2 linked regions of the Blastochloris tepida genome follow. The protein of the gene in region 1 interacts with the protein of each later gene in a pairwise test. Links are inferred from orthologs where the notes say so. Each region holds a gene or a part of one and is shown on either strand. Other genes may lie near its edges. The genes, in order: eno and rpe.

What was found.
Region 2: the proteins of eno (region 1) and rpe interact in binary tests that used the Escherichia coli proteins (3 or more experiments, as listed by UniProt). The link is inferred for Blastochloris tepida from one-to-one orthologs.

The regions. Positions count from the first base shown.
Region 1 is NZ_AP018907.1:2,028,848-2,036,483, reverse strand. What follows is about bases 3,257-6,168. They hold eno (phosphopyruvate hydratase), read right to left. Parts: upstream 5,399-6,168; coding sequence 4,115-5,398; downstream 3,257-4,114. Other genes in these bases: queF (preQ(1) synthase), read left to right, coding at 5,528-5,977; BLTE_RS09360 (VOC family protein), read left to right, coding at 3,257-4,026. In the rest of the region: BLTE_RS09380 (hypothetical protein), read left to right, coding at 1-213; BLTE_RS09375 (peptidylprolyl isomerase), read left to right, coding at 210-677; tRNA preQ1(34) S-adenosylmethionine ribosyltransferase-isomerase QueA, read left to right, coding at 685-1,764; tRNA guanosine(34) transglycosylase Tgt, read left to right, coding at 1,785-2,915; more of BLTE_RS09360, read left to right, coding at 3,163-3,256; BLTE_RS09345 (IS110 family RNA-guided transposase), read left to right, coding at 6,268-7,236; BLTE_RS09340 (thiamine phosphate synthase), read right to left, coding at 7,326-7,636. UniProt on the Escherichia coli protein: Catalyzes the reversible conversion of 2-phosphoglycerate (2-PG) into phosphoenolpyruvate (PEP). It is essential for the degradation of carbohydrates via glycolysis.
Region 2 is NZ_AP018907.1:257,631-274,119, forward strand. What follows is about bases 8,358-11,339. They hold rpe (ribulose-phosphate 3-epimerase), read right to left. Parts: upstream 10,198-11,339; coding sequence 9,517-10,197; downstream 8,358-9,516. Other genes in these bases: puhE (putative photosynthetic complex assembly protein PuhE), read left to right, coding at 8,358-9,160; fba (class II fructose-bisphosphate aldolase), read right to left, coding at 10,194-11,276; tkt (transketolase), read right to left, coding at 11,322-11,339. In the rest of the region: BLTE_RS01090 (magnesium chelatase subunit H), read left to right, coding at 1-2,642; bchL (ferredoxin:protochlorophyllide reductase (ATP-dependent) iron-sulfur ATP-binding protein), read left to right, coding at 2,676-3,566; bchM (magnesium protoporphyrin IX methyltransferase), read left to right, coding at 3,566-4,279; BLTE_RS01105 (BCD family MFS transporter), read left to right, coding at 4,276-5,697; puhA (photosynthetic reaction center subunit H), read left to right, coding at 5,789-6,505; photosynthetic complex putative assembly protein PuhB, read left to right, coding at 6,502-7,254; photosynthetic complex assembly protein PuhC, read left to right, coding at 7,273-7,770; more of puhE, read left to right, coding at 7,985-8,357; more of tkt, read right to left, coding at 11,340-13,340; BLTE_RS01145 (phosphoribulokinase), read right to left, coding at 13,358-14,233; BLTE_RS01150 (class 1 fructose-bisphosphatase), read right to left, coding at 14,335-15,393; CbbX protein, read right to left, coding at 15,436-16,392. UniProt on the Escherichia coli protein: Catalyzes the reversible epimerization of D-ribulose 5-phosphate to D-xylulose 5-phosphate.

The sequences.
Region 1 (7,636 bases):
CGCAACGGCACCCTGTTCGGCCGGCCGCGAACCATCGAGTTCTCCCGTGCGGTGACCTCGGCCGAGCGTGGAATCTTCTATCAGGCGGTCGCCCGGGCGCTCGACCTGTGTTCATCCCTGCCGTTCACCGACGGGCTCGGCGGCGCCGTCGCCGGACGGACCTTCAGGGTCGTCCTCCAAGACCGCCGCAACCAGAGGCAAGCGCTCCGATGAGTGATCCCGAAAACACGCTGATTCTCGAAACCACCAAGGGCCGCGTCACCATCGCGCTGCGTCCCGACCTCGCCCCCAACCATGTCGAGCGGCTGAAGACCCTGGCGCGCCAAGGCTTCTATGACGGCATCGTGTTCCACCGGGTGATCGACGGCTTCATGGCCCAGACCGGCTGCCCGCGCGGCACCGGCACCGGCGGCTCGGACCTGCCCAACCTCAAGGCCGAGTTCTCGGCCGAGAAGCACGTGCGCGGCACCTGCTCGATGGCGCGCTCCGCCAATCCGGATTCGGCCAATTCGCAGTTCTTCATCTGCTTCGCCGAGGCGCCCTGGCTCGACCGCCAGTATTCGGTCTGGGGTCAGGTCACCGAGGGCATGGACGTGGTCGACCAGATCAAGCGCGGCGAGCCGGTGCGCGATCCCGACAAGATCGTCTCGATGAAGGTGGCGGCCGACGCGGCCTGATCCTGCCGTGCGCCTCTCCGACTTCGATTATGACCTGCCGGAGGGGCGCATCGCGCTGCGCCCGGCCGAGCCGCGCGACTCGGCGCGGCTCCTCGTCGTGCGGCCGGGCGCGGGCCTTGAGGACCGCGTCGTGCGCGACCTGCCGGACCTGCTTAAGCCCGGCGATGCGCTGGTGTTCAACGACACGCGCGTGATTCCCGCCGAGTTGGTCGGGTTGCGGGTGCGCGGCGAGGCCGCCGCCACCGTCCATTTCAATTTGCACAAGCGCATCGCGGAGGATCGCTGGCTCGCCTTCGCCCGCCCGGCCAAGCGGCTGAAGGTGGGCGAGCGGGTGCGGTTCGGCCCCGCATCCGAGAGCATCGCCTGCGAGCTTGCCGCCTTCGACGCCGAGGTGGCGGCGAAGGGCGAAGGCGGCGAGGTCGAGCTGCGCTTCGCCCTTTCCGGCGTGGCGCTCGACGAGGCGATTGCCCGCCACGGCCACGTGCCGCTGCCGCCCTACATCGCCGCACGGCGCGCGGACGATGCCCGCGACCGCGCCGACTATCAGACGGTGTTCGCCCGTTTCGACGGCTCGGTCGCCGCGCCCACCGCCGGCCTGCACTTCACGCCCGATCTGCTAGGGCGGCTTGCGGCGAAGGGCATCTCGCAGCATTTCGTCACGCTGCATGTCGGCGCCGGCACCTTCCTGCCGGTCAAGACCGAGGATGTGCGCGCCCACCGCATGCACGCTGAGTGGGGCGAGGTCTCGGCCGCGACCGTCGAAGCGCTTGACGCGGCGCGGGCAGGGGGCGGCCGCGTCGTCGCCGTCGGCACCACCTCGGCGCGCCTGCTGGAGACCGCAGCAAGGGATGGTGCGCTCAAGCCCTTCGCCGGCGAGACCGATATCTTCATCACGCCGGGCTACCGCTTCCGCGCCGTCGACGTGCTGATGAGCAACTTCCATCTGCCGAAGTCGACGCTGTTCATGCTGGTCTCGGCCTTTTCCGGCCTTGAGACCATGCGCGCCGCCTACGCGCACGCTATCCAATCCGGCTATCGCTTCTATTCCTACGGCGACGCCAGCCTGCTGTTTCCGGATCGAGCCTGATCCAAATCCGAGCCTGAGACATGACCGCCTTTTCCTTCCGCGTCCGCGCCACGGACGGCACCGCGCGCCTTGGCGAGATCGCCACCCCGCGCGGCGTCATCCGCACGCCCGCCTTCATGCCGGTCGGCACCCAGGCCACCGTCAAGGCGATGTATCCCGAGCAGGTGAGGGCGCTCGGCGCCGACATCATCCTTGGCAACACCTATCACCTGATGCTGCGCCCAGGGGCGGAGCGGGTGGCTCGGCTCGGCGGGCTCCACACCTTCATGGACTGGCCGCACCCGATCCTTACCGATTCGGGCGGCTTCCAGGTGATGTCGCTCGCCTCCTTGCGCAAGCTCGACGAGGACGGCGTCACGTTTCGCTCGCACCTCGATGGCTCCGAATACCGGCTGACGCCGGAGCGCTCGATCGAGATCCAGGGCCTGCTCGGCGCCGACATCCAGATGCAGCTCGACGAATGCCTGAAGCTGCCGGCCGCCCGCGAGGACATCGCCCGCGCCATGGAGCTGTCGCTGCGCTGGGCCGAGCGCTCGCGCCGGGCCTTCGAGGGCCAGCCCGAGGGCCGGGCGATCTTCGGCATCGTCCAGGGCGGCGACCAGCCGGATTTGCGGGTCGAGAGCGCCAAGGCGCTGGCCGGCATGGATTTCCACGGCCTCGCGGTCGGCGGCCTTGCGGTTGGCGAGCCGCAGGAGGTGATGCTGGCGATGATCGAGACGGTGGAGCCGCATCTGCCGGCCGCCAAGCCGCGCTATCTGATGGGCGTCGGCACGCCGGACGACATCCTGGAGGCGGCGTCGCGCGGCATCGACATGTTCGACTGCGTTATGCCGACCCGCGCCGGCCGCCACGCCACCGCCTTCACCCGCTTCGGCAAGATCAATCTGCGCAACGCCCGCCACGCCGAGGACACCCGCCCGCTCGACCCCGACAGCCCCTCCGAGCCGCTGCGCCGCTGGAGCCGGGCCTATCTCCACCACCTCGTGCGGGCCGAGGAGATGCTGGCCGGCATGATCCTGACCGCCGTCAACATCGCCTATTACCAGGAGTTGATGGCCGGCATCCGCTCAGCCATCGCAGAAGGGCGGCTCGCCGCCTTCCGCGAGGAGGTCAAGGCCGGCTGGGCGCGGGGCGATCTGCCGGCATTGTGATACGATTTCCGGTTGATCCCTTCGGGATACTGGAAACGGTCTCGCCGAAAACCCCTTATTCAGTAACGGGATTTTCGGCGATCGGAATACGTATTCCGGCTTGATCAGCCGGAATACGTATGAGCCGCCGCCTGCGCGGCCTGCCGTGATCTGTGATCGGCGGGAGGTTTCCCACCGCCCGCGGATGGCGCATGCTGCGGATGTTCCTGCCGTCCTGGGCCCCCTCCGTCTTCCTGGCAATTCCCTCATGATTCTCGGCCTCGATCACGTCGTCCATTGCGTCCGCGATCTCGACGCCGCCGGTGCCGCCTATCAGCGGCTCGGCTTCCAGGTCGGCGCGGTCAACCGCCATCCCTGGGGCACCTGGAACCGGCTGGTCCAGTTGCCGGGGTTCTTTATCGAACTGCTCACGGTCGGCGAGCCGGCGAAGATTGTGCCCGCCCAGCCGCGGCACGTGTCGTTCGGCGCCTTCAACCGCGACTTTCTTCTCCGCAATGGCGAGGGGCTGTCGTGCCTGGTGCTGGAGAGCGACAATGCGCGGGTGGCGGCCATGGCGTTCCGCGCCTCGGCCCTCGGCGACTACGAGCCGTTCCATTTCAGCCGCCAGGGCCAGCGGCCGGACGGCACGGTGGTGACGGTGGCCTTCACGCTGGCGTTCGCGGTCGATCCCGGCTCGCCCGATGCCTGCTTCTTCGTCTGCGAGCAGCATTTCCCGGAGAACTTCTGGAACCCGGCGTTCCAGCGCCACCCCAACGGCGCGGCAGGGGTGCGCGGCGTGGTGCTGGTTGCTGACAACCCCAGCGACCATCACGGATTTCTCGGCAGCTTTGCCGCGCGGCGCGAGATGCACGCCACGAGCCTCGGCCTCGTCATCCGAACCGGGCGCGGCGAGATTTCGGTGATGGAACCGGCGGTATTCGCCCGTGTCTATGGCTGTCCGGCGCCGGTCACGGCGTCCGGCCTGCGGCTGGCGGCGGTGCGGATTGCGGCCACCGACCTCGGCCTTGCCCGCACGGTGGTCGGCCGTCTCGGCATCGAGACGGGACGCGGCGCGTTGGTGGTCACGCCGGCACACGCCCACGGCGCGGCGCTGGTGTTCGAGCAGGCGTGAACCGACAAGCCGACTGCCGGGCAAGGATTTCGGGAACCACCCGAAATGCAGCCTCCGGCCCCGAGGGGCCGGAGGTCGTGTCGTTGGATCAGGCAAGCGCCTTCAGCGCCGCACGGCCGGCATAGCGGGCCTGAGAGTCCAACTCCTCTTCGATGCGGATGAGCTGGTTGTACTTGGCGAGCCGGTCCGAGCGGGCGAGCGAGCCGGTCTTGATCTGCCCGCAATTGGTGGCAACCGCGAGGTCGGCGATGGTCGAATCCTCGGTCTCGCCCGAGCGGTGGCTCATCACCGCGGTGTAGCCCGCCTTGTGAGCCATCTCGACGGCGGCCAGCGTCTCGGTCAGCGAACCGATCTGGTTGACCTTGATCAGGATCGAGTTGGCGAGGCCACCCTTGATGCCCGCGGCGAGCCGCTCGACATTGGTGACGAACAAATCGTCGCCGACGAGCTGGCACTTGGAACCGATCAGGTCGGTGACGATCTTCCAGCCCTCGAAATCATCCTCCGACATGCCGTCCTCGATCGTCACGATCGGGTAGGCGCCGACGAGCTTGGCGAGATACTCCGCCTGCTGCTGGCGCGAGCGCTTGGTGCCTTCGCCCTCATAGACATAGCTGCCATCCTTGAAGAACTCGGTGGCGGCGCAGTCGAGGCCGATCGCCACTTCTTCGCCAGCCTTGAAGCCGGCCTTCTCGATCGACGTCATGATGAAGTCGAGCGCCGCCTCCGCCGACGGCAGGTTGGGGGCGAAGCCACCCTCGTCGCCGACATTGGTGTTGTGGCCGGCGTCCTTGAGCGCCTTTTTAAGCGTGTGGAACACCTCGGCGCCCACGCGCACCGCCTCGGCCACGCTCTCCGCGCCGACCGGCAGGATCATGAATTCCTGGAAGTCGATCGGGTTGTCGGCATGCACGCCGCCATTGATGATGTTCATCATCGGCACCGGCAGCAGCCGCGCCGAGGTGCCGCCGACATAGCGGTAGAGCGGCAGGCCGCAGGCGGCGGCGGCCGCCTTGGCGGTGGCCAGCGACACGCCGAGGATGGCGTTGGCGCCGAGCCGCGACTTGTTGGGCGTGCCGTCGAGCGCGATCATGATCTCGTCGATCTTGACCTGATCCTCGGCATCCAGGCCGCCCACGGCGTCGTAGATCTCGTTGTTGACGGCATCCACCGCCTTGCGGACGCCCTTTCCGAGATAGCGGCTCTTGTCGCCGTCGCGCAGTTCGACCGCCTCATGGGCGCCGGTCGAGGCGCCGGACGGCACGGCGGCGCGGCCGAACGAGCCGTCCTCCAGCCGCACGTCCACCTCCACGGTCGGATTGCCCCGGCTGTCGAGGATCTCACGGGCGATAATGTCGACGATCGCGGTCATGGAACGCCTGCCTGTCTGAATGGGACGATGTAATCGGAAACACGGAGGGGCTGGCCCGCTCATACAGGATCGCACCAGCCTGGGGAACCCGCGCTTCCGTCGGGAGCCACGGTTCGATAGGAGAAAATCATGACAGATGAATCTCTCCAGCTCGGCCGTCACGTTCCCTTGCCCGCCTCGCCCGACCGGGCGCTGCTGGAGCGCGTGCCGAACCCTCACTCCGATACCAATTACGTCGCCCGCTTCACCTGCCCGGAATTCACCTCGCTGTGCCCGGTGACCGGCCAGCCGGATTTCGCGCTGCTGGTGATCGACTATGTGCCTGGCGACTGGCTGGTCGAGTCGAAGTCGCTGAAGCTCTATCTGGCGAGCTTCCGCAATCACGGCGCCTTCCACGAGGATTGCACCATCGCGGTGGGCAAGCGGCTGGTGGGGCTCCTGGAACCGCGCTGGCTGCGCATCGGCGGCTACTGGTTCCCGCGCGGCGGCATGCCGATCGACATCTTCTGGCAGACGGCGGCGCCCCCGGCGGGCCTGTTCATCCCCGACCAGGGCATGCCGCCCTATCGCGGGCGGTGACATTTCGCGTCGGATGTCTCGTCGCCCCGGGCGGAGCGGATGCGAAGCACTCCGCGAAGACCCGGGGCCGCAATCAGAACAAGGCTCCTCTTTCTCCGCACGATCCCGGGTTGGAACGGCGAACTGTGCTTTGATGGGTGCACCGGCTCGGGGTGGCCACCCCGAGCCGGTGCGGGCGGCACGCCGTATCCCGGGTGAGCCTTCGAGGCCGTCGCGAGCAGAAGCGGCCGTCCGTCCCAAGCCAACCCGAACAGTTGCACGGGGCTTTTGACCCCGCTTCCAAGCCTGGGATGCTTGCCATGCTGCCACACCCGACGCCGTTTGCCACCCACCTTGTGGGCATCGATGTCTCCAAGGACTGGCTCGACATCGCCTTCGACGACACCAAGGTCGAGCGCGTCGATAACACCCCCGCGGCTCTCCAGCGCTTGGCCAGGCGCCTGGTGAAGGCCGGGCTCACCACCGCCGGCCTGGAGCCGACCGGCGGCTATGAACGCCTGGCGGTCGCGGTGCTGCGCGAGGCCGGCCTCACCGTGCTGCAGGTCGACAGCTGGCGCTGCCGCCAGTTCGCCAAGGCCTGCGGCCAGCGCGCCAAGAGCGATCCGCTCGACGCCCGCATCATCCGCGCCTTCATGCTGCATCACCCCTGCCGGCCGTTCCCGGAGCCCTCGCAAGCGCAGAGCGACCTGACCGCCTGGGTGCGCGAAATCACCCGCGCCGAGGCCGACATCCGCCGCCTCGAGAACCGCAAGGCCCACCCCACCCTGGCGGCCATCACCGCCCGGCTCGATGCCGAAATCGCCGCCCTGCGCGAGACCGTCGCCGCGGCCGAACAGGCCATCGAGGCGTTGATCGCCGCCGATCCGGCGATGGACGCCAAGGCCAAGATCATCACCTCGGTGCCGGGGATCGCCAACAAGACGGCCCGCGTCCTGCTCGCAGAAGCTCCCGAACTCGGCCAGTTCAGCCCCCGCCAAGCCGGTGCCATCGGCGGCTGCGCACCCTATCGCAACGACAGCGGCAAAGCGCGGCGGCCGGCCCATATCGAGGCCGGACGCCGCGCGCTCAAGCGCGCCTGCTATCTCGCCGCCTTCGCCGCCATCCACTGGAACCCGTGGGCCAAACAGCTCTACGCCGACCTCAAAGCCCGCGGAAAACCCGCCAAGGTCGCCCTCATCGCCATCGCCAGAAAGCTCCTGACCATCCTCAACGCCATGATTCGAGACAACAAACCCTGGCGAGACCCCAAAACCGCATGACAGTTGCTCGCGGGCCTTCGGCCCTTGCCCGGGACGACAGGCTGGATTTCACGATCCTTCCCCGCGCAGAACGAGATGGTGCGCGAAAATCACGCAGGCCGTTCGGTGGAGATGCCGGCGGGACATCTCATGGATGCGAGCAATGCCGCGACCTCCGCGCCCGGGTCGTCCGCCCGCATCACCCCGCCCATCACCGCAATGCCGGCGGCGCCGGCCTTCAGGCAGTCAGGCACCTGCTGCGACGCGATGCCGCCCAGTGCCACCACCGGCCGGCCGGCTTCGGCGACCATGGCGGCGAGGCCATCGAGGCCCAGCGCCGGGCCATAGCCCGGCTTGCTGGCGGTGAGGAACACCGGCGCGGCGATGACATAATCGGCCGCCCGGTCGGCCGGTCCCGGCC
Region 2 (16,489 bases), 1.8 Mb from region 1 along the record:
GCGGCCTGCTGCCGGTCGAGGCGACCATGATGGTCGCGATTCCCGAGCTCGACGGCGCCACCGGCTCGATGGTGTTCGGCGGCCGCTCGGTCGCTGCGTCGGACGAGCAGGCGCGCGACATGCAGCCCCACGAGGAGCGCGCGGCGATGCTGGCGGCGCGCGTCGATCGCATGATCAGCCTGCGCAAGCGCGCGCGGGCCGAGCGCAAGATCGCCATCGTGCTGTTCAACTTCCCGCCCAATGCCGGCAACACCGGCACGGCGGCGTACCTGTCGGTGTTCGCCTCGCTGTTCAACACGCTCACCGCGATGAAGGCGGCCGGCTATCAGGTCGAGGTGCCCGAGAGCGTGGATGCGCTGCGCGAGCGCATCGTCAACGGCAACGCCTCGCGCTACGGCGCCCACGCCAATGTCCACCTCCGCATTCCGGCGGCCGACCACGTCAAGCGCGAGCCCCATCTCGCCGAGCTTGAGAAGATGTGGGGGCCGGCGCCCGGCAAGCAGCAGAGCGACGGCTCGTCGATCTTCCTGCTCGGCGAGCAGTTCGGCAACGTGTTCGTCGGCGTCCAGCCCGCCTTCGGCTATGAGGGCGACCCGATGCGCCTTCTGTTCGAGAAGGGCTTCGTGCCGACCCACGCCTTCACCGCCTTCTACCGCTGGATCCGCGAGGACTTCGGCGCCGACGCCGTGCTGCATTTCGGCACCCATGGCGCGCTGGAGTTCATGCCGGGCAAGCAGGCGGGCCTGTCGGCCGCGTGCTGGCCGGACCGGCTGATCGGCGACCTGCCGAACCTCTATCTCTACGCCTCCAACAATCCGTCCGAAGGCACGCTGGCCAAGCGGCGCGGCAATGCCACGCTGATCAGCTACCTCACCCCGCCGATCGCCCATGCCGGGCTCTATCGCGGCCTCCTGGAACTCAAGGGCTCGATCGAGCGCTGGCGCCAGCTGCCGCCGGAGGCGGCGGCCGAGCGGCGCGAGCTCGCCGTGCTGATCCAGGCGCAGGCGGCGACCGTCGACCTCGCCCAGGCCGAGCCGGCCTGGGAGGAGGCGGAGGTCGATCAGCGCATCCTGGCGCTGAACACCGCGGTGCTCGAACTCGAATACACGCTGATCCCGCACGGCCTGCACGTGATCGGCGAGGCGGCCTCGCCGGCCGAGCGCGTCGACCTGCTGCTGTCGGTGGCCGAGGCCACCCACGGGCTGAAGCCCTCGAGGGAGGCGATCGAGGCGCTGGTCGAGGGCGCGCCGGCCGATCAGGCGCTGGCGATGAGCGGCCTCGCCCACGACGAGACGACGCTGGCGGTGTTCCGCGAACTGGCGGAGACCGACCGGCTGCTGGCCAAGGACCACGAGATCGAGGCGGTGCTGCGGGCGCTCGACGGCCGCTTCATCCCGCCGGCGCCGGGCGGCGACCTTCTGCGCACGCCGGCGATCCTGCCGACCGGCCGCAACCTGCACGGTTTCGATCCGTTCCGCATTCCGAGCGCGTTCGCCATCAAGGACGGCGCCCAGCAGGCGGCGCGGCTGCTCGCCCGCTATGTCGAGGACGGCAATCCGTTCCCCGAATCGATCGCGCTGGTGCTGTGGGGCACCGACAATCTGAAGTCCGAGGGCGGGCCGATCGCCCAGGCCTTGGCGCTGATCGGCGCCAAGCCGCGCTATGACAATTACGGCCGGCTGTGCGGCGCCCAGCTCATCCCGCTGGCCGAACTCGGCCGGCCGCGCGTCGACGTGGTGATGACGCTGTCGGGCATCTTCCGCGATCTGCTGCCGCTGCAGATCAAGCTCCTGGCCGAGGCCTCCTATCTCGCCGCCACCGCCGAGGAGCCGGAGGAGCTGAACTTCGTGCGCAAGCACGTGCTGGCCTACCAGAAGGCCAACAATTGCGACATCGACACCGCGGCGCTGCGCGTGTTCTCCAACGCCGACGGCGCCTATGGCTCGAACGTCAACCAGCTCATCGGCAACAGCCGCTGGGAGGACGAGGACGAGTTGGCCGAAACCTATACCCGCCGCAAGTGCTACGCCTATGGCCGCACCGGCGGCGCGGTGCGCCAGCCCGAGCTGCTGACCAGCGTGCTGTCCAACGTCCAGCTCGCCTACCAGAATCTGGAATCGGTCGAGCTCGGCGTCACCACCATCGACCACTATTTCGACACGCTGGGCGGCATCAGCCGCGCGGTGAAGCGCTCCAAGGGCGGCAGCGACCTGCCGGTCTATATCGGCGACCAGACCCGCGGCGACGGCGTGGTGCGCACGCTCGGCGAGCAGGTCGCGCTGGAGACGCGGACCCGCATGTTGAACCCCAAATGGTACGAGGGTATGCTGAAGCACGGCTATGAAGGCGTGCGTCAGATCGAGGAGCACGTCACCAACACGATGGGCTGGTCGGCGACCACGGGACAGGTGGCGCCCTGGGTCTATCAACAGCTCACGCAGACCTATATGCTGGACGACGAAATGCGCCAACGCATGGCAGCGCTGAACCCGACGGCGTCCGCCAAGGTTGCCAACCGCCTGCTGGAAGCGCACGCACGCAATTACTGGAACCCGGATCCCGAGACGTTGGAGGCGTTGCGGCGGGCCGGGGAAGAGCTGGAAGATCGACTCGAAGGCGTCGGCGTCGATGTCGCGGCGTGATCGCGGCAGCGCAGGGAGACTCTGGTGAAGCCCATTACCCTACTCGACAGCGGTTCCCAGCGGCCGGACGGCGAGGGCAGCGTGCAGGTCCATATGGACCAGCGGCTCAACCTCGGCACCGCGAAGATCTTCTCGATCTACGGCAAGGGCGGCATCGGCAAGTCGACCACCTCCTCCAACCTGTCGGTGGCGTTCTCCAAGCTCGGCAAGCGGGTGCTGCAGATCGGCTGCGACCCCAAGCACGATTCGACCTTCACGCTCACCAAGCGGCTGGTGCCGACGGTGATCGATATCCTCGAGGGCGTGGACTACCACTCCGAGGAACTGCGGCCCGAAGACTATGTGTTCGAGGGCTATAACGGCGTGATGTGCGTGGAGGCGGGCGGCCCGCCGGCCGGCACCGGCTGCGGCGGATACGTTGTCGGCCAGACGGTGAAGCTCCTTAAGGAGCATCACCTACTCGAAGATACCGATGTGGTGATCTTCGACGTGCTCGGCGACGTGGTGTGCGGCGGCTTCGCGGCCCCGCTCCAGCACTCCGAGCGGGCGCTGATCGTCGCCGCCAACGACTTCGATTCGATCTTCGCCATGAACCGAATCGTCGCGGCGATTCAGGCGAAATCGAAGAATTATCCGGTGCGGCTGGGCGGCGTGATCGCCAACCGCAGCGCCCAGACCGACCAGATCGACAAATTCAACGAAGCTGTGGGACTCAAGACCCGCGCCCACATTCCGGCTCTCGACGTGATCCGCCTGAGCCGACTAAAGAAGGCAACATTGTTCGAGATGGAGCCGACGCCGGATGTGCTCGCCGTGCAGAAGGAGTATCTTCAGCTCGCCGAGACTCTCTATGCCGGGGTCGATCCGCTGGTGGTGAAGCCGCTCAAGGACCGTGAAATTTTCGACCTTTTGGGGTTCGATTGATGACGACTGCGTCCTACCAGGAGCGCCGGGGGGAGCTTGAGACCTACTTCGACCGCACGGCGGTCGAGGCGTGGTCCAAGCTGACGTCCGATGCGCCGGTGAGCGGCATCCGCGCGACGGTCCGGGCCGGACGCGACGAGATGCGCCGCACGCTGTTGTCGTGGCTGCCGGCGGACCTCGCCGGGCGGCGGCTCCTGGATGCCGGCTGCGGCACCGGCGCGCTGTCGGTTGAGGCGGCGCGGCGCGGCGCCGAAGTGGTGGCGATCGACCTGTCGCCGACGCTGGTGGGGCTTGCGGCCGAGCGCCTGCCGGAGGATCTTGCGGCAGGGGCCGGCCCCGGACGCATCGATTTCCGGGTCGGCGACATGCTCGATCCCGGCCTGGGGGCGTTCGATCACGTGGTGGCGATGGATTCGCTGATCCATTACGAGCCGTCCGACATCGTGCGGGTGCTGGCCGGCATCGCGCCGCGCACCGCGCGCTCGATTCTCTTCACCATCGCTCCGCGAACGCCGCTGCTGACGCTGATGCACGCGGTGGGGCGCGTCTTCCCGCGCAGCGACCGCGCCCCGGCCATCGTGCCGGTGGCGGCGAAGCACCTGACGGCGCTGGTCGCCGCCGAGCCGGCGCTGGCCGGCTGGCGGCCGGGCCGCTTGCATCGGGTGGCCCGTGGCTTCTACATTTCCGAAGCTCTGGAGTTTGTCCGGTCATGAGTAACGAGACACCCTCCGTCCAGTTTTGGAACAAGTTCGCGACGGACTTCATGCCGTTCGCGGACGCGGCGTCGAAGGACCTGCCGCTCGGCCGTCTGTTCCGCCTGTCGCTGTTCCAGGTCACCGTCGGCATGGCGACCGCGATGCTGGTCGGCACGCTCAACCGGGTGATGATCGTCGAGCTCGGCATGGGCGCTTGGCTCGTCGCCTCGATGATCGCGATTCCGCTGCTGGTGGCGCCGTTCCGCGCCTTCATCGGCTTCAAGTCGGACCACCACCGCTCGGCGCTGGGCTGGAAGCGCGTGCCCTACATCTGGTTCGGCACGCTGCTGCAGTTCGGCGGCTTCGCCTTCATGCCGTGGGCGCTGATGATCATGTCCGGCGACGCGGTGGGACCGATCTGGGTCGGCCATGTCGGCGGCGCGCTGGCCTTCCTGGCGGTCGGTGCCGGCATGCAGACCGTGCAGACCGCGGGGCTGGCGCTGGCCACCGACGTGGCGTCGGAGGAGACCCGGCCGCGCGTGGTGGCGCTGATGTACGTCATGCTGCTGGTCGGCATGGTGGCCGGCGCGTTCGGCTACGGCCTTCTGCTGCAGGAGTTCAGCATCTTCCGGCTGATCCAGGTGATCCAGGGTCTGGCGCTGGTCACGCTGGTGCTGAACTTCGTCGCGCTGTGGCGCCAGGAGGCTCGCAGCCGCGATCGTGCCAACATCGTCGAGCCGCCGTTCGGCCAGGTGTGGGGCAAGTTCATCAAGCAGAATCACGCTGCCCGCTTCCTGGTCGCGCTCGGCCTGGGCACGGCGGCGTTCAATATGCAGGATATCGTGCTGGAACCGTATGGCGGCGAGATTCTCGGCCTGTCGGTTTCGGCCACCACCGCGCTGACGGCGTTGATGGCGGCAGGGTCGCTCGTCGCCTTCGGGCTCTCCGCCCGCCTGCTCAGCCGCGGTACCGATCCGTGTCGGCTCGCCTCCATTGGCGGGCTGATAGGACTGGCGGCGTTCTGCGCCGTCATTCTCGCCGGCCCGCTGGGGCTGCCACTGCTGTTCCGTATCGGCGTCGCGCTGATCGGTTTCGCCAGTGGCCTGTTCGCAGTGGGTACCCTGACCTATGCCATGGGTCTCGACGCCGAGCACAATGGGCTCGCGCTCGGGGCCTGGGGCGCGGTCCAGGCCACCGCCGCCGGTGGGGCGATCGCACTCGGCGGCACGCTGCGTGACGTAATCTCCGAGTTCGCTTCCCTCGGGCTGCTCGGCCCGGCGATGAACAGCCCGCTCGCCGGATATGAGTTCGTCTATCTCCTCGAAGTGCTCATGCTGTTCGCCGCGCTCGTCGCGATCGGCCCGCTGGTAAGACCCCACGGCCAGCACCGTTCTCGTCGGGATTCATCATTTGGTCTTGCCGAATTCCCCGGCTAGACGTTACCTGCCCACGGAGGTTCTTATGTATTACGGCGCTCTCGCAAACCATCTAGATATCGCGCAACTTGCGTGGTACGGGCACTGGCTCGTGATCTGGACGGTCGTTCTGTTCTACCTGCGCCGCGAAGACCGGCGCGAAGGCTATCCGCTGGTGGAGCCGCTCGGACTCGTCAAGCTGCCGTCGCCGGATGTCCAGTCGGGCGAGCTGCCCTATCCCAAGACCTTCACCCTCTATCATGGCGGCACCGTCCAGGCTCCGAACCCGAACCGCCGCTACGAGACCCGCGAGCTGAAGCTGGCGCAGACCGACGGCTTCGAAGGCGCTCCGCTGGCGCCCACCGGCAACCCGATGGTCGACGGCGTCGGCCCCGCCTCGTGGGCGGAGCGTTCGGAAGTGGTCGACTCGACCTTCGAAGGCAAGGCCAAGATCGTCCCGCTGCGCGCTGCGCCTGAGTTCTACATCGCCGAGGGTGACCTCGACCCGCGCGGCCTGCCCGTGTTCGGCGCCGACGGCATCGAAGCCGGCACCGTCACCGACCTGTGGGTCGACCGCTCGGAGTACTACTTCCGCTACCTCGAAATCTCGGTGGCCGGCAGCGCCCGCACCGCCCTGATGCCGCTCGGCTTCGCCAGCATCACCAAGGACGGCGTCAAGGTGCAGGCGATCCTCGCCAGCCAGTTCGCCAACGTGCCGCGTCTGCAGAGCCGTGACCAGATCACGCTCCGCGAAGAGGACAAGGTGTCGGCCTACTATGCCGGCGGCCTGCTCTATGCGACGCCGGAACGTGCGGAACCGTTGCTGTGAGCCATCACGACGACGAGTTCGAGCCCTATGTCAAAGGCCTGCCGGGACCACTCCCGGCAGGCGAAGACATGCTGTGGCAGGGAGAACCGCAGTGGTGGCGTTTCGCCATCACTGCACTCCATGTGCGTAAGGTCGCGATCTACTTCCTGCTGCTGGCGATTTGGCGGTTCGCCAACGGGATCAGCGCGCAGGAGACGCTTCCGGAGATGACCGCCGGCATCACGTGGCTGATCACCGCCGGCGCGGGCGTGGTCGGCATCATCGTGCTCGGCGCCCGGTGGATTTGCAGCACGAGCGTCTACACCATCACCACCAAGCGCGTGGTGCTGCAGTTCGGCGTCGTCCTGCAGATGACGTTCAATCTGCCGTTCTCATCGATCAATCATGCCGCGCTCAAGACCTATTCCGACGGAACCGGGGACATCCCGCTCTCGCTGATCGAGGGCAAGGGAAAGCGTCTCGGCTATATGGTGCTGTGGCCGCACGTCCGGCCGTGGCGGTTCGAGCGGCCGGAACCGATGATGCGGTGCGTGCCGGACGCGCGGAAGGTGTCCGAGATTCTCGCCAACGCAATCGCGGCCGATACGGCGCGTCGCGCGGCGGAGGAAGCCCAGGCCGAAGCGGCGGAAGCCGCGGCCGAGGCGGCGGATGCGGGTTCGGAGGTGGCCAGCGCCACCGAGTCCGGACAGGCGCCGGCCGGACAGGTTGCGGCTGGACAGGCTGCGCCGGCCGCGGCGGCCACGAGCTGAGCCGCAGGAGTAGGTATCTTGTCTGGCTCGAAGCCCTACAAACTTTCGCTCGGCTCCAAGATCTGGCTTGGGCTGGTGGTGCTTGGCGGCATCGTCCTGGTGTTCGGCCCGCATTTCGGCGGCATTCGCGATACGCTGTCCGGCAAGGAGGAGGCCGTCCCGTCGGCGCAGCTGCCGCTGGTCGAGAGCCGTGATCTGCGGTTCGTGACCGGGCAGGACTCCAGCCTCTCGATCATCGATGCCGAGTCGAACGAGGTGATCGTGGTGCTGCGGGGCAATTCGGACGGCTTCATCCGTGGCATGGTGCGGGCGCTCAGCCACGACCGGCGGATGAATGCCGACGAGACCTCCGGTGCGCCGTACCGGCTGTCGCTGTTCGCGAACGGCCGGCTCACTTTGACGGATCTGGCGACCAACCGGGAGCTGGTGATCAACGCGTTCGGGCCGACCAACATTGCGTCGATGGGACGCCTGCTCAAGTCGCAGCAGGCCAAGCCCGCCGAGCAGCCGCAATGACCGGCCCAATTCGAATGGGCGGCGGGCGCCCGTGCCGGGGCCCGCTGATCCTCATGAACGAGACGAGCCGCAATCGCCGGACCGCCCCGCAACGCGGAGCGGGCGGGGCGACCGCGACCGGCGATGCGGCACCTGAGGCGGGCGTCGTCCCGCCGGATGGGCCGTACCCGCCGCCAGCACGGGTTCGTCCAGTCCCCTCCCAATAGGGGAGGCAATGGTGGCCGAATACGGCATTGCCGTGCTTTACGCCCTCTTTCTGTGGTGGTTCAGCACGGGCGTCATTCTGTTTCTCGACGGGTTGCCGCGCTGGACCTTCAAATGGAGCATGGCGGGCGCCACCGTGCTGCTGGTCGGCGCGCTGCATGGCGTGTGGGCGACCTCGCACGAGCAGACGCCGTTCGGCGCCTATGCTGGCTTCAGTTGCGGGCTGATGGTGTGGGCGTGGAACGAGATGGCGTTCCTGATGGGCTACGCCACCGGGCCGGTGCGGGTGCCGTGCCCGCCGGGCGTGACCGGCTGGGCGCGGTTCGCGCTCGCCACCAAGACCATCCTGCACCATGAGCTGGCGATCCTGATCTCGGCGGCGGTGGTGGTCGCGGTCACCTGGGGCGCACCGAACCAGGTCGGCACGGTGACGTTCTTCGTGCTGTGGCTGATGCGGCTGTCGACCAAGTTCAACATCTTCCTTGGCGTGCCCAATCTCAGCGAAGAATTCCTGCCGAGTCACCTCGAATACCTGAAGACCTATTTCGTGCGCCGGCCGATGAACATGCTGTTTCCGTTCACGGTCACGGCGGCGACCCTGTTCACCACCTATCTGCTGCACATGGCGGCGACCTCGGCACCGTTCCCGGCCACGGCATATGCGCTGCTGTCGACGCTGTCGGCGCTGGCCGTCATCGAGCACTGGTTCCTGGTGGTGCCGCTGCCGGTGGCGGCGCTGTGGCGGTGGGGATTGCGCACGCATGACAATCTGCGCCCCGAGCCCGATCCGTGGCCGGCGTTGTGCGAAGGCTGTCCGATCGTCAAGGAGGCCGACCACGACCGCCCCGACGACGGCTCGGTGCCGCATCTGCGGGCGTGGAGCATCCCGCTGGATGTCGAATGCGACCCGGCGCGGCTGAAGGTGCTGCTCGATGCCATCGGCAATGGCAGCTACGGCAAGGTCGAGAGCGTCGACGGCATCGTCCGGGCCGGCGCGCGCTGGATCCGGTTCGATCTCGAAGGCATGTCGCCGGTCGAACTGCCGCCCGGCGGCCAGCCGCGGCACCAGCCGCGGGTCGTGGCGGTCGGCCATGCGCTGGACGGCACGCGGCTGCAGGCGGCGTTCGCCGACTGCGCGGCCCGCCCGGCCGAGCTGCTGCGGCGCGAGGCCGGCGGCGGGCATTGATCCCAACGGCCCCAGACGCTGACGCGTGGGGCCGTTGACTCTCGCGGATTTTCTCATCCGAAATCAATGATTTCGCGAAAATCTGCGACCGGAGCCAACGGTCCGCTTTCGGGCCGTTGGTATGAGCCCGAGGCCGGCGTCGGCCGGTCCGGCGTGGTCCGGCGGCCGAGCGGCGACGCGGAAAGCTCTTGGCGGAAAGCACATGGAAAAAGCCCCGGCGAGGGTGTCGCCGGGGCTCTTTCGTATGTGCAGTCCGTCTTCGGCCGGATCAGGCTGGAGAGCCGAATCGGCCTCGCTTTCGGCCGCGGCCCTATTGGGCTGCGGCCCTGATCGCCCGCGCGCTGTTCGGCAACGACCTATTCGGCGGCGACCTGGAAGGCGGCGGCGACCTCGTCGCGCATCGCCTTGATGGTGGCGGCGTAATCGCTTGAGCCGAAGATCGCGCTGCCGGCGACGAAGGTGTCGGCGCCCGCGCGGGCGATGCGGCCGATATTCTTCGCCGAGACGCCGCCATCGATCTGCAGGCGGATGTCGCGGCCGGACTCGTCGATCAGCCGGCGGGTGGCGGCGACCTTGGGGATCATGGCCTCGATGAAGGCCTGCCCGCCGAAGCCGGGATTGACGGTCATCAGCAGCACCAGATCGAGCTTGGGCAGAACCCAGTCGAGCACCGAGAGCGGTGTGGCCGGGTTGAGAACGAGGCCCGCCTGGCAGCCCTTGGAGCGGATCAGCTCGATGGTGCGGTCGACGTGGCGGCTCGCCTCCGGGTGGAAGCTGATGAGATTGGCGCCGGCGGCGGCGAACATCTCGACCAGCGCGTCGACCGGCTCGACCATCAGGTGCACGTCGATCGGCGCCGTCGTCACCTTGCGCAGCGAGGCCAGCACCGGCGGGCCGATGGTCAGGTTCGGCACGTAGTGGCCGTCCATCACGTCGAAATGGATCCAGTCGGCACCGCCGGCGAGGACGGCGTTCACCTCCTCGCCGAGACGGGCGAAATCGGCCGACAGGATCGACGGCGCGATCACGATGCTCATGCAGCGGCCTTTCCGCTCGTCACCACCTGGGTCAGTTCGCCCTTCTTGTAGCGCTGCGCCATCACGTCGAGCTCGATCGGCTTGATCTTGGGCGCCTGTCCGGCGCAGCCGAAGGCTTCGAGCCGGGCGATGACCACCTTCTTGGCCGCGTCCTGCGCCACTTCGAGATATTTGCGCGGGTCGAACTCGCCCTTCTTGGTGGCCAGCACGCGGCGGATGGCGGCGGTCATGGCCAGGCGGATGTCGGTGTCGATATTGACCTTGCGCACGCCGTGCCTGATGCCCTGGACGATCTCCTCGACTGGGACGCCGTAGGTCTCCTTCATGTCGCCGCCGAACTCGCGGATCTCGGCCAGCAATTCCTGCGGCACCGAGGAGGAGCCGTGCATCACCAGATGGGTGTTGGGGATGCGGGCGTGGATCTCCTTGATGCGGTCGATGGCGAGGATGTCGCCGGTCGGCTTGCGGCTGAACTTGTAGGCGCCGTGCGAGGTGCCGATGGCGATGGCCAGCGCGTCGACCTGGGTCTCGGCGACGAAGCGGGCGGCCTCCTCGGGGTCGGTGAGGAGCTGCTCACGGGTCATGGTGCCCTCGGCGCCGTGGCCGTCCTCCTTGTCGCCCTTCATGGTCTCGAGCGAGCCGAGCACGCCGAGCTCGCCCTCCACCGACACGCCGATCGAGTGGGAGATCTCGACCACCTTGCGGGTGACCTCGGCATTGTAGGCGTGGTCGGCCGGGGTCTTGCCGTCCTCGCGCAGCGAGCCGTCCATCATCACCGAGGTGAAGCCGTTGCGGATGGCCGAGACGCACACCGCCGGCGAGGCGCCGTGGTCCTGGTGCATGACGATCGGGATCTCGGGATAGGACTCGACGGCGGCGGTGATGAGGTGGCGCAGGAAGTGCTCGCCGGCATATTTGCGGGCGCCGGCGGAGGCCTGGAGAATCACCGGCGCCTGCACGGCGCGGGCGCCCTCCATGATGGCGCGGACCTGCTCCAGATTGTTGACGTTGAAGGCCGGCAGGCCATAGTCGTGCTCGGCGGCGTGGTCGAGCAGCTGGCGCAGCGAAACGAGAGCCATAGGCGCGGATCTCCTGAAGAGTGTTGGACCGCCTCCAGGCGGAGGTCAGCGGGACAATACGGTTTTCACGGTATCGGCGACGCGCTGCGGCGTGAAGCCGAAATGGGCCAGCAGGTCCTTCTCGGGGCCGGATTCGCCGAAGCGGTCGATCCCCACCACCGCGCCGGCAAAGCCGACCACAGCCTGCCAGCCGCGGGTGGCGCCCGCCTCCACCGCCACATGCGGCAGCGACCGATCGATCACCTTGGCCTGATCGGCCGGGGCGAGGCGCTCGAACGCCTCGCGGCAGGGAATCGACACCACACGCACCGGAATGTTCCCGGCCGCCAGCAGATCGCGGGCCGCCACCGCCAGCGCCACCTCCGAGCCGGTGGCCACCAGCACCGCCGCGGGCGCAGTCGCCGGCTCCGACAGCACATAGCCGCCATTGGCGATGGCGGTTTCGGTTGCCGCGTCGCGCGGCTGGGCGGGCAGAGTCTGGCGCGACAGGATGATGGCGGTCGGCCCGTCGCGGCGGGCCAGCGCCGCGCGCCACGCATAGGCGGTCTCGACGGCGTCGGCCGGGCGCCAGACGTCGAGATTGGGGATCAGCCGCAGGCTTTCGACATGCTCGACCGGCTGGTGGGTGGGGCCGTCCTCGCCGAGCGCGATCGAATCATGGGTGAAGACATAGACCACGCGCTGGCCCATCAGCGCGCTCATGCGGATGGCGTTCCGGGCATAGTCCGAGAACACCAGGAAGGTGGCGACGAACGGGATGAAGCCGCCATGGAGCGCGATGCCGTTGGCGATCGCGCTCATGCCGAACTCGCGCACCCCGAACAGGATGGTGTTGCCGGCCTCGTCGCGGGTGATGGGCAGCGTGCCCTTGAAATTGGTCAAATTGGAGTGGGTGAGGTCGGCCGAGCCGCCGAGCAGCTCGGGGAAGTCGGGAGCGAAGGCGGAGAGCACCACCTGACCGGCCTTGCGGCTGGCGACATTGCCGGCGGCCTTGGCCTCGGTGACGGCGCGCGCGGCGGCCTCGGTGAAGCCCTTCGGCAGGTCGCCGGCCACCCGCCGCTCGAACTCGGCGGCCAGATCCGGGAAGGCCTGGCGGTAGGCCTCGAAGCGGGCGGTCCAGTCGGCGTGGAGGCCCGCGCCGCGGGGGCGCTGGTCCCACATCGCATAGACATCGGCCGGCACCTCGAACGGCGGGTGGCTCCAGCCGAACACGGCCTTGGCCTGGGCCGCCTCCTCTGGGCCGAGCGGGGCGCCGTGCGAGTTCTCGGTGCCCTGCTTGGTCGGCGCGCCGCGGCCGATCACCGTCTTGCAGCAGATCAGGCTGGGCTTGCCGCTGGCGAGCGCCGCGGTGATCGCCGCGTCGATGGCGCCGGGATGGTGGCCGTCGACATTGCGGATGACGTTCCAGCCATAGGATTCGAAGCGGGCCGGGGTGTCGTCGGCGAACCATTCCTCGACCTTGCCGTCGATCGAGATGCCGTTGTCGTCATAGAGGGCGACCAGCTTGCCGAGCTTGAGGCGCCCGGCGAGCGAGGCGGCCTCGTGGCTGATGCCCTCCATCAGGCAGCCGTCGCCGAGGAAGACGAAGGTGCGGTGGTCGACGATGGTGTGGCCGGGGCGGTTGAACTGGGCGGCCAGCGTCTTCTCGGCGATCGCCATGCCCACGGCATTGGCGAAGCCCTGGCCGAGCGGGCCGGTGGTGGTCTCGACGCCCACCGTCACCCCCACCTCGGGATGGCCGGCGGTCTTGGAGTGGAGCTGGCGGAAGCGCTTGATCTCGCTCATCGGCAGGTCGTAGCCGGTGAGGTGGAGCAGGCCGTAGATCAGCATCGAGGCGTGACCGTTCGACAGCACGAAGCGGTCGCGGTCCGGCCATTTCGGGTCGGCCGGGTCGTGGCGCAGATGCTGGCGCCACAGCACGGCGGCCATCTCGGCCATGCCCATCGGCGCGCCGGGGTGGCCGGACTTGGCGGCCTCGACGGCGTCGATGGCGAGCGCACGCAGGGCCGCGGTGACCGGCCAGGAGAGGCTGTCGGCGGCGGTGATCTTCTGGATCTGGTTCATGGGTCTGGCCTCCTGCCTCACAGCGACCGGCGCTTCAGTTCGATCAGTTTCAGGATCATCGGCGTCAGGATGAGCTGCATGGCGATATCGAGCCTGCCGCCCGGAATGACGATCGAGTTCGCCCGGCTCATCCAGCTCCCGTCGATCATCGACAGGAGATAGGGGAAGTCGATGCCGCGCGGGTTCTTGAAGCGGATCACCACGATCGATTCGTCGGCGGTGGGGATCCATCGGGCGACGAAGGGGTTGGAGGTGTCGACCGTCGGCGCGCGCTGGAAGTTGATGTCGGTCTCGGTGAACTGCGGGCAGATATAGTGCACGTAGTCCGGCATGCGGCGCAGGATGGTCTCGGTGACGTTTTCGGTCGTGTAGCCGCGGGTGGCCTTGTCGCGGTGCAGCTTCTGGATCCATTCCAGATTGATCACCGGCACCACGCCGATCTTGAGGTCGACGTGCTGGGCGACATTGATGTCCTCGGTCACCACGGCGCCGTGCAGGCCCTCATAGAACAGCAGGTCGGTGTTGCCCTGGATGTCCTCCCACGGGGTGAAGCGGCCGGGCTCGGCGCCGTAGAGCTGCTGCTCCTCGGCGTCGTGGACGTAGCGGCGGACGCGGCCGCTGCCAGAGCGGCCGTATTCGGCGAACAGCTCCTCCAGCTCCTTGAGCAGATTGGTCTCGGGCGAGAAGTGGCTGAAGTTCTTGTTGCCCTTCTTGCCCTCCTCGGCCATGCGCTCGCGCATCTCGTAGCGGTCGTAGCGGTGGAAGGAGTCGCCCTCGACGAAGGCGGCGCTGACGCCCTCGCGGCGGAAGATCTGCTCGAAGGTGCGCTTGACGGAGGTGGTGCCGGCGCCGGACGAACCGGTCACGGCAATGATCGGGTGCTTGCGGGACATGGCTTCATCGCCCTCGTAACGGGTGTTCGGAATGCGGTGGCGGCCGGCGCGTCGCCGGTCGGGGCCAGGGGCCGATCAGGGCCAGGGCCGATCAGGGCCGGTCAGGGCCGGAACAGGCCGCGCTTGGCGAACAGCGGCGATCGCTCGGCGATCGATTCGGGGGCGGCCACGTAGCGGGCGACCCGGCGGACCTTCTCGCTGGAGCCGAACACCAGGGGCACGCGCTGGTGCAGCGTGGTCGGCACGAGGTCGAGAATCGGCTCGGCGCCGTTGGAGGCGCCGCCGCCCGCCTGCTCCATCAGGAACGCGATCGGGTTGCCCTCATAGATCAGGCGCAGGCGGCCGGCTGTGTAGCCCCGGCGCGCATCCGACGGATAGAGATAGACGCCGCCGCGGATCAGGATGCGATGGGCCTCGGCCACCATCGAGGCCACCCAGCGCATGTTGTAGTCGACGTCGCGCGGCCCCTCCTGGCCCTTCAGCAGGTCGTCGATATAGAGCCGGATGGGCTCGTCCCAATGCCGGTAGTTCGACATGTTGATGGCGAACTCGCGGGCATCGGGCGGCACCGCCACGCGCTCGGTGACCAGGGCGAAGCGCCGGGTTTCGGGATGGAGCACGAACAGCTGGGTGCCGGCGCCGACCGTCAGCACCAGCGAGGTGTTGGGGCCGTAGATGACATAGCCGGCGGCGAGCTGGTCGCGGCCGCGCTGCAGGAAGGCGTCGGCCGAAGCCGGATCGATGTCGGCCGGGGCGGGCAGGACCGAGAAGATGGTGCCGATCGCGGTGTTGGTGTCGATGTTGGAGGAACCGTCGAGCGGATCGACCGCGACGATCACCGGCCCGCCGGCCTTCACCGCCACCGGCTCGTCGGCCTCCTCGGAGGCCATCGCCGCCACCGGCGCATCATTGAGGTGGCGCAGGATGAGCTGGTCGGCGATGACGTCGAGCTCCTTCTGCGCGTCGCCGCCGCCCTTGTCGACGCGTGCCGCCCCGAGATCGCCGGCCAGCGGGCCGAAGGCGATCAGCGCGGCGATCTCGGTCGTCGCGCGGGCCAGCGCCACGACGGTGTCGGCCACCGCCCTGCGCGAGGCATCGGTGCCGGCCCAGACGTCCAGATAATCCTCAAGCAGCGGTCTGGCTTGTGGCGCGTGTGTCATTGGCGGTCCCCCGGTCTCCCCAGCCTGTAGGCTTTGTTTTTGTCATTTCATCACGCGGCTCGCCAGAATCTCGGCTGCCGATATGGTCATCAGATCGTCGCGCCCGATGGGACCGGGCGAGTCGAACAGGCGTACCGCCTGGCGCAGACGCGCCCGGTCGAAGGCGTTGCGGATCGAGCGCGCATTGGCGAAGTTGGGCTGGGTGCGCCGCTTGGCGATGTAGTCGACCAAAGCCGCCTTGGCGGCGTCGTCGAAGTGGTAGCCCTCGGCCCCAGCCATGGTCTCGGCGATGCGCAGCAATTCCGCGTCGGTATAGTCGGGAAACTCGATGTGGTGGGCGATGCGCGAGCGGAAGCCCGGATTGGCCGAGAAGAAGGTGTCCATGCGGTCGGCATAGCCGGCGAGGATGACAACGAGGTCGTCGCGCTGGTTCTCCATCACCTGCAGCAGGATCTCGATCGCCTCCTGGCCGTAGTCCTTCTCGTTCTCCGGCCGGTAGAGATAATAGGCCTCGTCGATGAACAGCACGCCGCCCATGGCGCGCTTGAGCACTTCCTTGGTCTTGGGCGCGGTGTGGCCGATATACTGGCCGACCAGATCGTCGCGCGTCACGGTGACGAGGTGGCCTTTGCGCACATAGCCCAGGCGATGCAGGATGCCCGCCATGCGCAGCGCAACCGTGGTCTTGCCGGTGCCGGGGTTGCCGGTGAACGCCATGTGCAGGGTCGGCGGCGCGGAGGAGAGGCCCATCTTCTCGCGGGCGCGCGCCACCAGGAGGAAGGCGGCGATCTCGCGGATGCGGTCCTTGACCGGCTTCAGCCCCACCAGCTCGCGGTCGAGATCGGCCAGGAGCGAGCCGATGTCGGTGTCGCGGTACATCGCCTGGAGATCGACCGCGGCCGCCGTCTCCGGCGTTGCGGCCTCCGGTGTTGCGGCGTCCGAGGGTGCAGCCGCCAACGGTGCAGCCTCTGCAGACGGCGTGGGGGCGGGCGCGTTCATCGGACTCTCCGGCTCTTGATGCGAAATCCGGCCCGTTCGGCCGGATCCGCAGGATTCGGGCGCGGGGGGCGCCCGTCGTAGGGTTTCCGGCCGATCA